Regions from separate parts of the Fructilactobacillus myrtifloralis genome, predicted to be linked through region 3. Evidence: predicted binding sites of a transcription regulator. Region 3 holds the regulator's gene; each other region holds the start of a gene.
What was found. The regulator Rex, encoded in region 3, represses fermentation and respiration genes when NADH is low (regulators of the CRP and FNR family bind a similar motif). The targets are predictions, from matches to a motif close to TTGTGAANTANTTCACAA.

Region 1 (5,262 bases), 600 kb from region 3:
CACCTGCTTTGCCATCTATGGTTCGATTCTGGTGCTCTTTTACCTGGCCTCGACCCTCTTTCACAGCCTCTCGTTTACACCTGCTAAACACATTTTCCAGGTCTTTGACCACTCGGCAATTTACATCTTGATTGCGGGAACTTACCTGCCCTACTGTTTGGTGACCATTGGAGGGTGGCTCGGTTGGACCACTTTGATTGTGATCTGGCTGATGGCGCTTGCTGGCATTATCTATAAAGCCATGTATGGCAATCGGTTCCCGGTTGTTTCCACCGTCATTTACGTCGTGATGGGCTGGGCCTGTCTAGTGGATGCCCTTCCGCTATGGCAACGTCTGAACCACCTAAGTTTCTGGCTTCTGTTTGCCGGTGGCGTTGCTTTTACCGTGGGCGCCGTGCTATACAGTTTTAAACGCATCCTCTTTGGTCATGTAATTTGGCACCTCTTCGTGATGCTCGGGACGGTCTTAATGTACTTTTCGATTTATATAGGGGTCTAACCTAGATAACAATAACGGGGTGGGAGAACGACACGTTCTCCCACCCCGTTTGTAGTTTGAATTAATTAACCCATCCTTAGGCACTTTCCACGTGGCGCTTAGTCACCTGGACTTCATCACCACCAACGACCAGTTCATCACAGACGTTTAAAAACAGTCCGTGTTCCACGACGCCCGTCTGTTTCTTAAGGTTCGCCGCTAGCGCTGGCAAATCAGCACCCTTGGGAATCGTGATGTCAATCAGGTAGTTCCCAGAATCCGTGGCGAGGATGTCGCCGTTGTCCTGAAAGCGAAACGCCGGGTGATACCCGTGGTCGCGCAGGTAACGAAAGACGCCCATCCCGCCAAACGGAATCACTTCGACTGGCAACATTTGCCATGCGAGCGATTTCCGTGGTTTTCTCGAATCCACGATCCAGATGTTCCGTTTCGACATGTTAGCAACCAGTTTTTCAAACAGGAGCGCGGCGCCACCACCTTTGATCCCGTCGAGATGTTCGTCCACTACGTCTGCGCCATCAACCGTGATATCGACGGCATCAATCGTATTAACATCCAGCATCCGCATTCCCAACTGTTCGGCGAGTTGTTGAGTGCCGACCGACGTTGCGACACACTCAATGTCTAAGTGTTCGGCTTCAATCCGGTCATGAATGGCCTGCACAAAGTAGGCTGCCGTGGTCCCGGAGCCCAGCCCCAGCACGATGTGATCGGGAATCCGAGCTGCCACGTACTGGGCTGCTTGTTCCTTTTCCCGTTCAATTCGTTCCTTTGAGTGGGTCCGTTTGTGATTAGCGGCCACGATTTGGTCCCGCGTGGGAATCGAATTCTGCGCCCCCGCCGTTTGCACTGTCAACGACGAGGCCCGGTTGGCGTAGAGCATTGCATCTTCGATGTTATGGTTATCCAAATCCAGTTGGGTCGCCAACGCCCCGATAAAGGTGTCCCCCGCGGCAGTTGTATCAACAGCCTTAACCTTAAAGGCCGGGATAAAACCGTGGGCTTGCGGAGTTGCATAGAACGCGCCCTTGGAACCGACCGTGATAATCACCATCGTAATGCCCAGACTGAAAAAGGCCATTGCATTATCCAGCATCGAAACCTCATCGGTGACTTCGATGCCCGTCAGAGTCTGTGCCTCCGTTTCGTTCGGCGTGATGACGTCCGTGAGCTGCAATAGCTCTGCGGGTAACTCCCGGGCCGGGGCCGGATTTAAAATCGTTTGCACGCCGTGGTGTTTGGCAATCCGAAAGGCAGCGAGAATCGCTGGGAGCGGAATTTCGAGTTGGGCGATCACGCGGTCGGCCTGGGCAATCACGTCCGCCTGGGCTTCAACATCGGCCGCCGTCAACTCCATGTTGGCCCCGCCGTAAACGTAAATTGAATTCTGGCCGGACTGATCGACCGTTATGTATGCTTGCCCGGTTTGGGCCTGATCCGTGGTAACGAGGTGGTCGACGTTAATCTGATCGCGCGTAAAGCCCGCTAACATCGCTTGCCCATCCTCATCATTACCTAACTTGGTGATGAAGGTCGTCGCCGCTCCAGAACGGGCGGCCGCGATTGCTTGGTTAGCACCCTTCCCCCCTCCATGGGCTTGTTGGTAACTATCAATCGCCAACGTTTCGCCGGGGAGTGCGTACTTGGGCACGTTTAAAACCTTATCCACGTTAGTAGAACCGACCACTACGATTTTTTTCTGCATCTCATGACCCCATTTCTCTTGGTTTGCTTAAATTATACCACGTTTATGTAAGCGCTTACCGAAAATTCGGAAGTCTCTTTGTCTCCAGAATTTGTGAAAAAATTCCTAAGTTTGCCCGCCCATTTTAACTGGTTCGAGCTTCAAATCGGAGCGAAAACAATTTTGTGCCGCTTTTCACTTGTGAAATTAATTTGATTATGGGAATCTTACTAAAACCCCTTGCAATAATAATGTAAACGGTTTATATTTTTAGGTGTACCATCGAGTAGCTTTCCTAGGTGGAACCTGACTTCTCAGTGAAGTTTAGATTCAGTTAGTAAGCATGCTCAAATTATCACTTTGTTTTTTTAGATTATTTTATGAGGAGAATGACTATGGCTGACAAAATGAAAGCTTTGGTAATGACTGCCAAACAACAAATGGAAATCCAAGAACGCGATGTTCCAACTCCCAAAGATGATGAAGTTTTAGTAGAAACTGCATACACGGGAATTTGTGGAACTGATACGGGACTCTTTAACGGTCTCCCTGGTTCAGCTGACGCCGTTCCCCCAATTGTCCTTGGTCACGAAAACTCTGGAATCGTGCGGGCCGTTGGTAAAAACGTGCAAGACTTCAAAGAAGGCGACCGGGTAGCCGTTGACCCTAACATCTACTGTGGCAAGTGTCACTACTGTCACATCGGCCTTTACGAAGAATGTGACAACCTTTCTGCCGTTGGAGTTACTCGTGACGGTGGTTTGGAACAATACTTCACTGCTCCAGAAGAAGTAACTTACCATGTTCCGGATGACCTATCATTAAAGGCTGCTTGCTCAACGGAACCAGTTTCTTGTGGTGTTCACACGATGCACATCATGGAAGACATTCAACCTAGCATGACTGCTTTAATCATCGGTGATGGTTACATGGCTAAACTGTTTGCTCAATTATTACGGGCTTACGGAATCCAAAACATCACGATGACTGGTCGTCACGATGACTTGCTGGCCCAAGAAAAAGAACAATTAAACTTAACGAACGTTGTAAACACGACTAAGGAAGACATTCCTGGTAACTACGACGTCGTGATCGAAGCCGTTGGTAAACCAGAAACGCAAGAACAAGCCGTTCAACACACGAACAAGGGTGCTCAAGTGTTCATGTTCGGGGTTGGTGCTCCCGGTCAAACGTTCTCAATGAACACGTACGAAATCTTCAAGAAACAATTAACGGTTAAGGGTTCCATGATTAACCCACACGCCTTCGTTGATTCAATCGAATTGCTTGAATCTGGTGCCGTTAAGGTTGAACCATTCCAAGCTAACGTAATTTCGTTAGAAGAAGTGGAAGGGGTTTTGAACCACTCTACTCCTAAGACTGGTAAAACCATCGTTGCTGTTAACCCGAACTTGAAATAATTGGCATAAAGGAGACCAACATGGCTAATCAAAAACCGAAAAAAACGCCGCGGACCATTTCCATGAAAACATCCATCATGTTTTTTGCCCTTTCGTTGGTGATCAACTCCTTGGGAAACGTGCTCACGCTGGTTTCTAGTTCCAAAGTGCTCCCCTCGTTTTTAGGTTCAGCCTACTGGACCGCCGCGGAAACAAACCTGGGGATTGCCTTTCACTGGAACCTCTTTTGGGCCTTCTTAATTCTCGGAGTTGTAATTACCATCCTAAATGCCATTCTGGTGGGCCACTGGGATTGGGGCCGGGCCATCGGAAACGTGATTTTCATGGTGCCGTTCTCCTTTTTAATCCAATTCTTTAACAACTTGTTCGTGGGTGGTGACTTCTTTGGGATTCACATGAGTCCCATCGTCAACATTCCGGAGGCTGACGTGCACGCTGGTGACTGGTGGCTAATCGCCATTTACATCCTGATTAACTTTATCGGGGTGGCGTTCATTGCAATTGCAATTTCAATCTACCAACGGGTTAACCTCGTGTTGCACCCGGCTGATGATCTGATGCAGATCCTGCGGTTTAAATACTTCAAGGGAAACGCTGGTCGGGCAATGTGGGCTTCCTACATTCCCCCAACGATCATGGCCGTGGTGGCCTACGTAATGACCCGGCAATTTACCTTCTACGGAATTGGAACCATTTTTGCCTTCCTCTTCCAAGGAAACATTACCGGGTGGGCCGATAAAATGGTCTTTCCCCGGTTGAAACACCAAGCAGTCGACGTTGCTGATGGTGATGAACCCATCATCGTTGAAGAAATCGATAGTGATATCGAAGCTTACGACGAACGTCACGACCACAAATAGTTACTTGCATAAAGTCCCTGTTACTAAGTTAGTAACGGGGGCTTTTTTTTTCGTGCAATCCGTCAACCGCGGACGGTTCCTGGTGGAACTCTCCTCCCCATGTTCTGTTTTATAACATGAACAACTGTCTAAAAAACATTGACACTAATTTAAAGTTCGTGCTATAGTCAGAAAAATTTATTTTACCCACAGGAGGATTGCTCATGAACAGTCTCTTTCGGAAGAAAAACATTACTACACTGCTCAACCAAACTACGCCCCTGAAACGTACCCTGACCGCCAAGGACCTGACCCTGCTTGGAATCGGGGCCATTATCGGAACCGGAATCTTCGTGCTGACCGGGAAAGGGGCCTTGACGGCTGGTCCCGCGCTCTCAATCTCATTTCTGCTCGCCGCCATCTGTTGTGGCTTCGCCGGTCTCTGTTACGCGGAATTTGCATCGATGGCGCCGATTGCTGGCTCCGCCTACACCTATTCCTTCATTGCCTTTGGAGAATTAATCGCCTTTATCATCGGCTGGGACCTGATTTTGGAGTATGCACTCGCATCGGCTACCGTAGCCGTCGGGTGGTCGGGTTACTTCGTCAACATCCTAGCAAACATTGGGATTAAAATCCCCACCGCATTGACCGCAGCCGCCGGTACGACCCCGGGCGTGCACACCGTCTTTAACCTCCCCGCCTTTGTCATTGTCCTGGTGATTACCTGGGTGATTGCGCTGGGGATTAACGAAACCAAACGCTTAAACACCATCATGGTGGCGATTAAACTTGGTGTAATCCTGCTCTTCATTCTCT
Region 2 (5,262 bases), 160 kb from region 3:
GCGAAGCTAAACGCTCATAACGACGATGCTGAATAATGGGCAGGTTACGTGGGGTTCCAATTTGACACGCCGAATCGGTGGTTTCATGCTATGATATTAGCGAAGGGAGGTGAAGAAAATGACTGAAGTAGAACCATTGACGTTTAAACGGATCTTGCTGACGATTGACGCTGACGATCCGAGTGCGAACGAAGCGGCGTTACGGTACGCAGTGACCCAGGCCAAGACGTTTCACGCTGAACTCGGGATTTGTTCGGTATTAGAGGGTGATGACATCAACATTTATGATTCTCTGACACCGAAGAAATTAGACGAGAAGCGGGCCGCCTTGAACCAGGTGATTGATCACTACGTCACCATGGCCGAGGACTTTGGGGTTAGCGATGTGACAGCGATTGCCAGTGAAGGTGGCGACATTGATGATGAAATCCTCGACACGATCATTCCGAACTTTAAACCGGATTTGTTAGTGTGTGGGGCCGATAAGGATGGCGAACACCATTTTTACAGCATCAGTGTTAAGTTAGCGAAGAAGGCCAAGATTTCGGTGATTGTGGTCCGGTAATTAAGACCACAGGGGGAGTTTGAAGGTAGGTAAACACGGTGACAGAACGACTGCGACGGTTTTTTGCAACGGGAACAACGGATGAGATTACGCAACGCTTGTTAGGCAAGCTATTGGTGTACCACTCGCCCCACGGGTTGATGAGTGGCTACATCACGGAAGCAGAAGCCTACTTGGGTCAACGGGACTCAGCCGCCCATGCCTATCAAGGCAAACGAACGCCGGCAAACGAGGCGCTCTATGGAGTTCCGGGGACCATTTACATTTATTCGATCCACTCCCGCCTCTGTCTGGACGTCGCCGCGCAGGCGGAGGGGGTCCCAGAGGGAATCTTGATCCGAGGGTTAGAACCAGTCGCAGGACGGGCGTTAATGGAACAGCACCGCGCTAAGCATGGTTATGACCTAACCAACGGACCGGGCAAACTGATGGAAGCCCTCGGGATCACGGATAAGCAACTCAACGAGCGCGAGTTTGGGGAGACGGACTTAGACATTGATTTAGAACACGGAAAGACGCCGCAACAAATCATGGCGAGTGGTCGAATCGGCGTCAGTGACCGGGGTAGTTGGACGGATAAGCCGTATCGTTTTTACGTGGCCGGGAATCCGTATGTTTCTAAGCTCCCGAAACGAGACTTTGACCTGCAAAATCACGGGTGGTTACCTGACTAAACCCTTGAAAATGACGAGCGTAATTCCAGTTGGAATTACGCTTTGTTGTTGCTAAGGTCATTTGGCCCTGTGCTAAGATTTGTGGTATGATTAACTAGTAATGAAAATTACCGGGATATAGCTCAGCTTGGTAGAGCGCATGCTTCGGGAGTATGAGGTCGCAGGTTCAATTCCTGTTATCCCGATTATAATGACAGTGAGAGTGGAACACGTAAAAGCGGGTTTCACTCTTTTTATTTGGCAAATTGCCTAATTTTGTGTAACTAAACACAAAATTATGTTTCACGGGTTTAAGAGCGATGGAATGCGCGATTATAGCCTTTTTGCGCTCTGTTTTAATCTTTTTTAATAATTAAAATAACTTTTTTTCGTTGACATGTGAATATTTGAACAATATAATATAATCGTAAAGTAAAGGTTTGGAAAGGGGAATAAAAGATGAAAGCAGCTGTTGTTCGTCCCAACTCAGATGGGTACGTTGACATCAAGGATGTTAATCTCCGTCCGATTGCGGACCATGAAGCACTAGTTAAGATTGAATATTGTGGGTTGTGTCACACCGATTTACACGTGGCCGCTGGTGATTTTGGTCCAGTTCCAGGTCGGATCATTGGTCACGAAGGCGTGGGGAAGGTAACCCAAGTCGGAAAAGACGTTGACAACTTGAAGGTCGGCGACCGGGTTTCGATTGCCTGGTTCTACTCCGCTGACGGAACCTGTCGGTACTGTGTTACTGGAAACGAAACGCTCTGCCGGAACGTTAAAAACGCTGGGTTTAGCGTTGACGGTGCGATGTCAGAAGAATGCATCGTGGATGCGAAGTATGCGGTTAAAGTGCCCGATGAACTGGATCCCATCCAGGCCACGTCGTTAACCTGTGCGGGAGTAACGACTTACAAGGCCCTAAAAGAAGGCGACACGAAGCCCGGTGATTGGGTTGAAATCGTTGGAGCTGGTGGCCTTGGAAACCTGGCCGTTCAACTTGCTAAGCACGTCTTTGGCGCCCGGGTGGTAGTTACCGACGGTAATCCTGCCAAACTGCAAGCTGCGCAAGAAAACGGGGCGGACGTTGTGATTAACCGGCACGATGACGATGCAACGGAGCAAATCATCAAGGCCACGGATGGTGGCGTTGACGCTGCAATCGTGACGGCCGTTAGTGCCCCCGCCTTTACGAACGCTGTAAACGCATTGGCTCCCAACGGAACGTTAGTGGCAGTGGCCTTACCCAAGGGTGACATGGCGCTAAACATTGATAAAACCGTTTTAGATGGAATCAAAGTCGCTGGGTCCCTAGTAGGAACGCGGGAAGACCTGCGCGAAACCTTCCAGTTTGGTGCCGCTGGCGAAGTTAAACCAATCGTTAAGACCGATAAGTTGGAAAACATTAATCACGTCATTGACGAAATGAAGGCCGGCAAGATTGTGGGTCGGGTCGTCTTTGACTTCACGGGCGCAACGGCCTAAAAAGAATTAACCGGCAACCGGGCGCTTTGTAGCACGCGCCCCTGTAACCCAGAAGAATAACCGGAGGAAAGAACATGTCTGACAAAAAAGAAGCACAAGAAAACAAAGCAATTGACGCGACGATTGACGAAATGGTTAAAAAGGCGCACGTTGCTTTAGACGAAATGAGTAACTTTGACCAAGCCAAGGTCGATGAAATCACCCACGCCATGGTAATTGCTGGGGTGGATGCTCACCAACGTCTCGGTAAAATGGCGTACGAAGAAACCGGACGGGGAGTTGCCGAAGACAAGGCCATCAAGAACCTGTTCGCAACCGAAGAAATTTGGCACGACATTCGCAACGATAAGACGGTCGGGGTCATCGACGAGAATTCGGAAGAAGACTTAATAAAAGTGGCCGAACCCCTCGGAGTGTTAGCCGGGATTACACCGGTTACCAATCCAACCTCAACCACCCTGTTTAAGTCAATCATTTCCATGAAAACTCGGAATGCGATCATCTTTAGTTTGCACCCGCAGGCCTTACAATCCTCGATTGAAGCTGCGCGGATCATGCGCGATGCAGCTGTGGCCGCTGGGGCGCCTAAGGATTGTATCCAGTGGATTGCCGAACCAAGTCGGGAAGCAACTAACGCCTTGATCAAGAACCCCGGAGTAGCATGTACCTTAGCCACCGGTGGCCCTGGCCTAGTCAAAGCCGCTTACTCAACTGGGAAACCAGCCTTAGGGGTAGGTCCTGGAAACGGTCCAGTTTACATCGAAGCAACGGCCAAGATTCCGGAAGCCGTAAACGACATTGTGTTGTCAAAGACCTTCGATAACGGGATGATTTGTGCCACGGAAAACAGTGCCGTCATTGACGATCAGATTTACGCCGATGTGAAAGAACAACTGGAACGTAACAACGTGTACTTTGTGCCGGAAGCCGAGAAACAACAACTGACCGATGCGATGTTTGATAGCACCCGGTTGAGCGTTAAAGGTCCCATCGCGGGGGCAACGGCAAAGCAAATTGCTGAAATGGCCGGGATTAAGGTCCCAGAAGACACCCAGGTGCTTGCCGTTGAAATGACGGGAATTGGCCCGAAGTACCCAATGTCTGGTGAAAAGCTCTCACCCGTAATCTCGGTTTACCACGCTAAGGATCATCACGAGGCCTTTAAAATCGTCAACAAACTGTTGGAATACGGTGGGTTAGGCCACACCGCGGCCATTCAAACTACGAACGAAGAACTCGCAACGCAGTTCGGCGTGTTCGTAAAGGCTTCACGGGTCATCGTGAACTCCCCATCTGGACTTGGTGGAGTTGGAAACCTCTACAACAACATGACGCCGTCCCTCACGCTGGGAACCGGATCATGGGGACAAAACTCGATCTCGCATAACGTGACGGACTATGACCTGTTGAACATCAAAACAATCGCAAAGAGAAGAAATAATATGCAATGGATTAAACTACCAAAGATTTACTTCGAAAAGAACTCCGTGCGCTACCTGAAGGACATGCCAAACATCCAAAAGGCCTTCATCGTGACGAGCCCATCCATGGTTAAATACCACTACGTTGACAAGGTGCTCGATGAATTAAACGCCCGGGATGATGGCGTTCAATACTACATCTTTGATGACATTCACGGCGAACCAACCACCGAAACGGTTGATGCCGGAGTAATGCAAATGCGGGGCTTCCAACCAGATACCATCATTGCACTCGGGGGTGGATCACCACTGGATGCTGCTAAGATGATGTGGTTAATCTACGAAAACTCCGAAACGGACTTCTTTGGAGCTAAACAGAAATTCTTGGACATCCGGAAACGGGCCTACCGCTTCGAAAAACCAAGTAAGTCGAAGATGGTTGCCATCCCAAGTACTTCAGGAACTGGTTCAGAAGTAACGCCGTTCTCCGTAATTACGGATGCTAAGCTCCACATTAAGTACCCACTGGCAGACTACGCTTTGACTCCAGACGTGGCCATCATTGACCCTCAATTTGTCAAAACGGTGCCCAAGAGTACGATTGCTGCTTCCGGACTGGATGCCTTAACGCACGCGATTGAATCCTACGTTTCCGTGATGGCCTCTGATTACACGCGGCCGTTGTCACTGCAAGCCATCAAGATGATTTTTGAAAACCTGACGGCTTCTTACAACGGCGACATGGAAGCGCGCGACAAGATGCACACTGCTTCCACGATTGCCGGAATGGCCTTTGCGAACGCCTTCCTTGGGATTACCCACTCGATTGCCCACAAACTCGGGGGTCAATTCGGAATTACCCACGGAATTGCGATTGCCATTACTCTGCCACACGTTATTAGGTACAACTTCAAGCAACCGAAGAAGATTGCAACGTGGCCGAAGTACGAATCCTTCCGGGCTGATCAAGACTACGCTGAAATTGCCCGCTACATTGGTTTGCCAGGGAATACGAACGAAGAACTGAAGGAAGCCTTGGTTCACAAAGTGATTGAGCTGGCGCACTCCGTTGGCGTAACGTTGAGCCTGAAAGCCCAAGGCGTTGATCGCCAGGAGCTGGAAGATAAAGCACAAC
Region 3 (5,262 bases):
CGCTCCCCCACCAGAGGGGTAAGCATAGATGATTTGACGATACGACAGGGTAATGGCTGCTAGTAACACTAACACTAGCAACCCGATCCACATTTGATACATGAGGGCGGCGGTCGATAACGTAATCAAGACTACCGTAATTTGTTCCGTTCCGTAGGCCACTGAGGATAAGGCATCAGATGACAAGAGCGCCAAGCCCTTAAATTTCGTCAGGGATTGCCCGGATTCATCAGTACTTTTCAGTGGTCGGCCAATAATTAAACGCTTTAAATATCGCCACATGAAACTTTACTCCTATATCTTGAATTTGCTTCCTAGCATTTTAATACACCTGCTACTATACTCCGACTCCCAGCTCGCGACAACAGCAAAAGGGAAGTTTACTTCCGTAAACTTCCCTTTTAATAATTAACCTAATTCAGATTAATGTTTGCAACATAATCTTCACCATCACTAGTTTTACCAGTGAATGTGAAATCATTTTCGTCTGTGAATAACAAAGAATTATCATCAAGACCTAAATAATTTTGCAATTCAACAGGGAAAGTAATTTGCTTTTGATCTTCACTTTCACCAATACCTTTTGGTATTGAAACCATTGAAAATTCGAAATCATTGCCATCAATAGTAACAACTCCGTCGTTCCCATTTGATGATTCAAAAAAGATTTCCTTCATAATAATATCACTTCTTTTCATTAATCCAAAAGGCTACATCATTCCAGGCATTCCTTGTGGCATTCCTGGGTTGTCGTTACTGTCTTCTTTTGGTTCTTCAGCAACTACGGCTTCCGTCGTAAGTAACAATGAAGAAACTGAGGCAGCATTTTGTAAAGCTGACCGACTAACCTTGGTTGGGTCGACAACTCCGGCGGCAATCATGTCTTCATACTTGCCATCCGCAGCGTTGTATCCAACTCCTGGTTTTTCTTGCTTCAAGTGGTCAACGATTACAGCACCATCCACTCCGGCGTTTTCAGCAATTTGCTTAACTGGAGCTTCAAGAGCCCGACGTACAATGTCAACTCCCGTTTGTTCGTCACCATCGGCATCAACGGCAGCTACATCAGCGAGGATGTTGATGAAGGAAGTTCCTCCACCAGGAACGAAGCCTTCTTCAACGGCAGCCCGGGTAGCATTCAAAGCATCTTCAATCCGGTACTTGCGTTCCTTTAATTCCGTTTCGGTTGCAGCTCCGACTTTGATTACGGCTACTCCACCAGCTAACTTAGCTAACCGTTCTTGTAACTTATCCTTATCAAATTCAGAGTTGGTCGTCGAAATTTGACCCTTAATTTCAGCAACTCGCTTAGCAATGGCTTCTTTGTCACCCTTGCCTTCTACGATGGTTGTCTTATCCTTCGTAACGTTTACTTTATTAGCTTGACCAAGTTGATCGACGGTCGTGTCTTTCAAGTCAAAGCCTAAGTCATCACTAATGACAGTTGCACCAGTCAACGTGGCGATGTCTTGTAATTGGGCTTTCCGCCGGTCACCAAAACCAGGGGCCTTAACGGCAACCACGTTAAACGTTCCCCGCATCTTGTTCAAGACCAAGGTTGGCAATACTTCGCCACCAATGTCATCGGCAATGATTAACAGTGCCCGACCTTGTTCAACGACTGATTGTAAGAGGGGCATGATGTCTTGCATGTTGCTAATCTTTTTGTCAGTAATTAAGATGTATGGATTATCGAGATCGGCTTCCATCTTTTCTTGATCAGTAACCATGTATTGGGACATGTAACCACGATCAAATTCCATTCCTTCAACCACGTCCAAGCTGGTTTCCACTCCCTTGGAGTCTTCGATGGTAATTACCCCATCGTTACCAACCTTTTCCATGGCTTCCGCAATCAAACTTCCAACTTCTTTGCTAGCGGAAGAAATGGAAGCAATTTGTGCGATGTCGTCTTTGTTTTCAACTTTGTGACTCATCTTCCGCAAACTGTCTACAGCGGCTTGGGTTGCTTTTTCAATTCCCCGACGTACACCAACCGGGTTAGCACCGGCCGTGACGTTCTTCATACCTTCTTTGACAATTGCTTGGGTCAAAACAGTTGCAGTAGTGGTTCCGTCCCCAGCAACATCGTTCGTCTTGGAAGCTACTTCAGAAACTAACTTAGCCCCCATGTTTTCAAAGTGGTCCGGTAAACTAATTGCCTTAGCAATCGTGACCCCATCGTTAGTAATGGTTGGATCGCCAGCTGTTTCTTCTAAAACAACGTTACGACCCTTTGGACCCATTGTCGTTTTAACTGTATCAGCTAATTTATCAACACCCTTGAGCATTGCGCTCCGTGCGTCATCTGAAAATTTAAGCTCTTTAGCCATTTTAATCACCTCATGTTGATTTTATTTGTGTTCCATTGTTACGCTTATTTTACGATTGCTAAGAGGTCGTTTTCGTGCATTACCAAGTATTCTTGATCTGCATAGTTAACCTTGGTGCCGGCGTATTTATCAAACATCACGTTGTCGCCTTCCTGAACTACTGGAGCGACCCGTTCGCCACTGTCAAGCACCCGTCCGGCTCCAACAGCAACGACCTTGCCTTGGGTTGGTTTTTCCTTCGCGTTGTCTGCGAGGACAATGCCACCCACTGTTTCTTCTGGTTGATCTTCTACTTCGATAATAACCCGATCTCCAATTGGTTGTAACATCTTAATCCCTCCAATAAAGTAACGTTTTAGCACTCAAACTCATCAAGTGCTAATTACATTATTAATATAATCCCCCAGCTGGGAAAATGCAAGAATTTAGTTTCAAAAAAAGAGTTACTGTAGCAGTAACTCCTATTCCTCGGTTGTTTCATCATAATGATCAATAAAGTAAATGAGGGTTTGCAATTCGTTGGTCAAATCCACGTTGTGCACCCGAATGTCATCAGGAACATCCAAGCGCCGGGACGTAAAGTTTAAAATCCCCTTTACCCCGGCTTCCGAAACTTGATCTGCAACGTCTTGGGCGACCTTCGCCGGAACGGTTAGAATGGCCACGCTGATTTGTTGGTCCCGGAGCTGGTTAATCATTTGATCCATCGGGTAAATGGGGACGCCTCCCTGAATCGTGTTGACGTTCTTTGGATTCACATCGAACGCCGCGGAAATCCGAATGTTGCTATCCTGATGGAAATTAAAGTTCAACAGGGCGTGACCAAGATTTCCAACCCCCACTAGGGCCAAGTTGGTCAAACGGTCCTGATGTAGGATGTTCTTGAAAAATTCTAACAAGTTATCAACATCATACCCGTAACCTCGTTTCCCGAGGGCCCCAAAGTAGGAGAAGTCCCGACGAATGGTCGCTGAATCCACGTGAATGGCATCAGCTAGCTCAGTCGATGAGACCCGTGTTTTGCCCCCGTCATGTAAAATGTTTAAATAGCGATAATAGAGCGGCAGGCGCTTTGCAGTTGCACGGGGAATTTTAACTTCTGCCATTGGCTAGTTTCCTCCTTAAAATTAGTCGTACCTTCACTTTTACCATTCTACCACAAACTAAAAGTTTGTGAATTTTTTGGTTAGCGCTAGCCCCGCTCCGCCAATTCCAATCGGGGGTCTCAACTGTCCCCGTCCACCTTGCATTTTTCAGACTAGCCGGCCTAATCACAACGGTAAATATGATAAGATGACGACAGGAGGAATCACCATGATTATCTTACAGGCACAACACCTGACCAAACGATTTAATGGCGTGGCGATCTTTGAAGATCTTAATTTAACCATTAATGACCACAGTCACCTCGGGTTAGTCGGCCAAAACGGCGCGGGAAAATCAACCCTGTTAAAAATGCTGGTTGATCCCCAAACGATTAGCTCTGGAACCGTGACCACTAAACAAAACTTATCGATCGGTTACCTACCCCAAAATACCGGACTCCATTCCGATCGGACAATTCAAGCCGAGTTAGAGCTCCCGTTTAAGGGCTTACAGGAAATGGAAACTAGGCTTCATCAACTTGAAGACCAGATGAGTCAGCCGGAGATTAATCAGGATCCGGACCAACTAGCCGCCGTTTCAAAAACTTACGACCAGTTGCAAGCCGATTTTACACGAAACAACGGCTACGGCTACCACGCGGAGATTCGGACCATTATGAGTGCGTTTGGCTTTAGCCCCGCTGACCAGGCTCGCCCCATCAGTGAACTATCGGGTGGCCAACAAACCCGCGTAGCGTTAGCTAAACTACTGCTTGAAAAGCCCGACCTGCTCTTACTGGATGAACCGACTAATCACATTGACATGGAAACGACCGCCTGGTTAGAAAACTTTTTAAAATCCTACGCCGGGGCGTTTTTAATCATTTCTCACGATCGTTATTTTCTCGATCAGACGGTAACGGGCATCTATGAGTTAGACCACGGCCACTTAAACTACTACGCCGGAAATTACAGTTTCTTTGTAACCGAAAAGGAACACCAGTTGACTCTGGCTGCTAAGAAATACGAAAAGCAGCAGCACCAAATTAAAAAAGATGAAGAATTCATCCAGAAAAACCTGGTGCGCGCTTCCACTACCAAACGAGCCCAGTCCCGGCAAAAACAACTTGCCAAGCTCGAACGGGTGGAAAAACCCAGTCAGCAACACGCCACCGCTCGCTTTCACTTTCAACCCGCTCGTAAAAGTGGAGAGGTCGTCTTAGACGTTGAGAACCTCGGCATTGGCTACCACCAAGAACTGAGTTACCCCATCAACCTGCACTTAAGGCGGCAACAACGCGTTGCCATCTTTGGTCCCAACGGGGTGGGGAAATCAACCTTATTAAAAACGATTGTAGGGGAACTGCCCCCGCTTCAGGGTACGATTCGCTTTGGGACCGGGGTCCAGATCGGCTATTACGACCAGCAACAGGCCCGCCTGCATCCCGAAAAGGACGTGCTGCACGAGCTCTGGGATGATTACCCGACCACTCCGGAAGGTGACATCCGCTCCATCCTCGGGAGCTTCCTCTTCAGCGGTGCCGCGGTGGAAAAACAGGTTGCCAATCTCTCGGGAGGCGAACGGGCCCGCCTGTTACTAACCAAATTATCCATGGAACGGGATAACTTTTTAGTCCTAGACGAACCAACTAACCATCTAGACGTCGATAGCATTAACGTCTTGGAAAAAGCCCTCCTGGCCTTTCAAGGCACGATTTTGTTTGTTTCTCACGATCGGTATTTCATCAACAAGTTGGCTACCCACATCGTTGAGCTGAGCGCCGCGGGCTCAACCACCTACATGGGTAACTATGATTATTACCGGGCTAAAAAAGCGGAGGAAG

Region 1: M3M35_RS03740 (zinc-dependent alcohol dehydrogenase family protein) is a predicted target of Rex. The motif match lies at 2,296-2,313, and genes of this name have one in related genera.
Region 2: adhP (alcohol dehydrogenase AdhP) is a predicted target of Rex. The motif match lies at 1,495-1,512, and genes of this name have one in related genera.

Annotation. Positions count from the first base shown of each region.
Region 1 is NZ_CP097116.1:713,749-719,010, forward strand. It holds gene trhA (PAQR family membrane homeostasis protein TrhA) at 1-499, shown strand, start outside; gene rpiA (ribose 5-phosphate isomerase A) at 576-1,301, opposite strand; partial or broken gene rbsK (ribokinase) at 1,290-2,204, opposite strand; gene M3M35_RS03740 (zinc-dependent alcohol dehydrogenase family protein) at 2,591-3,604, shown strand; gene M3M35_RS03745 (DUF6198 family protein) at 3,625-4,464, shown strand; gene M3M35_RS03750 (amino acid permease) at 4,668-5,262, shown strand, end outside.
Region 2 is NZ_CP097116.1:1,151,369-1,156,630, forward strand. It holds gene M3M35_RS05675 (BCCT family transporter) at 1-36, shown strand, start outside; gene M3M35_RS05680 (universal stress protein) at 119-565, shown strand; gene M3M35_RS05685 (DNA-3-methyladenine glycosylase) at 604-1,239, shown strand; tRNA gene M3M35_RS05690 (tRNA-Pro) at 1,351-1,424, shown strand; gene adhP (alcohol dehydrogenase AdhP) at 1,678-2,706, shown strand; gene adhE (bifunctional acetaldehyde-CoA/alcohol dehydrogenase) at 2,781-5,262, shown strand, end outside.
Region 3 is NZ_CP097116.1:1,314,904-1,320,165, reverse strand. It holds gene M3M35_RS06555 (APC family permease) at 1-282, opposite strand, end outside; gene M3M35_RS06550 (hypothetical protein) at 414-698, opposite strand; gene groL (chaperonin GroEL) at 711-2,333, opposite strand; gene groES (co-chaperone GroES) at 2,378-2,662, opposite strand; gene M3M35_RS06535 (redox-sensing transcriptional repressor Rex) at 2,795-3,439, opposite strand; gene M3M35_RS06530 (ABC-F family ATP-binding cassette domain-containing protein) at 3,648-5,262, shown strand, end outside.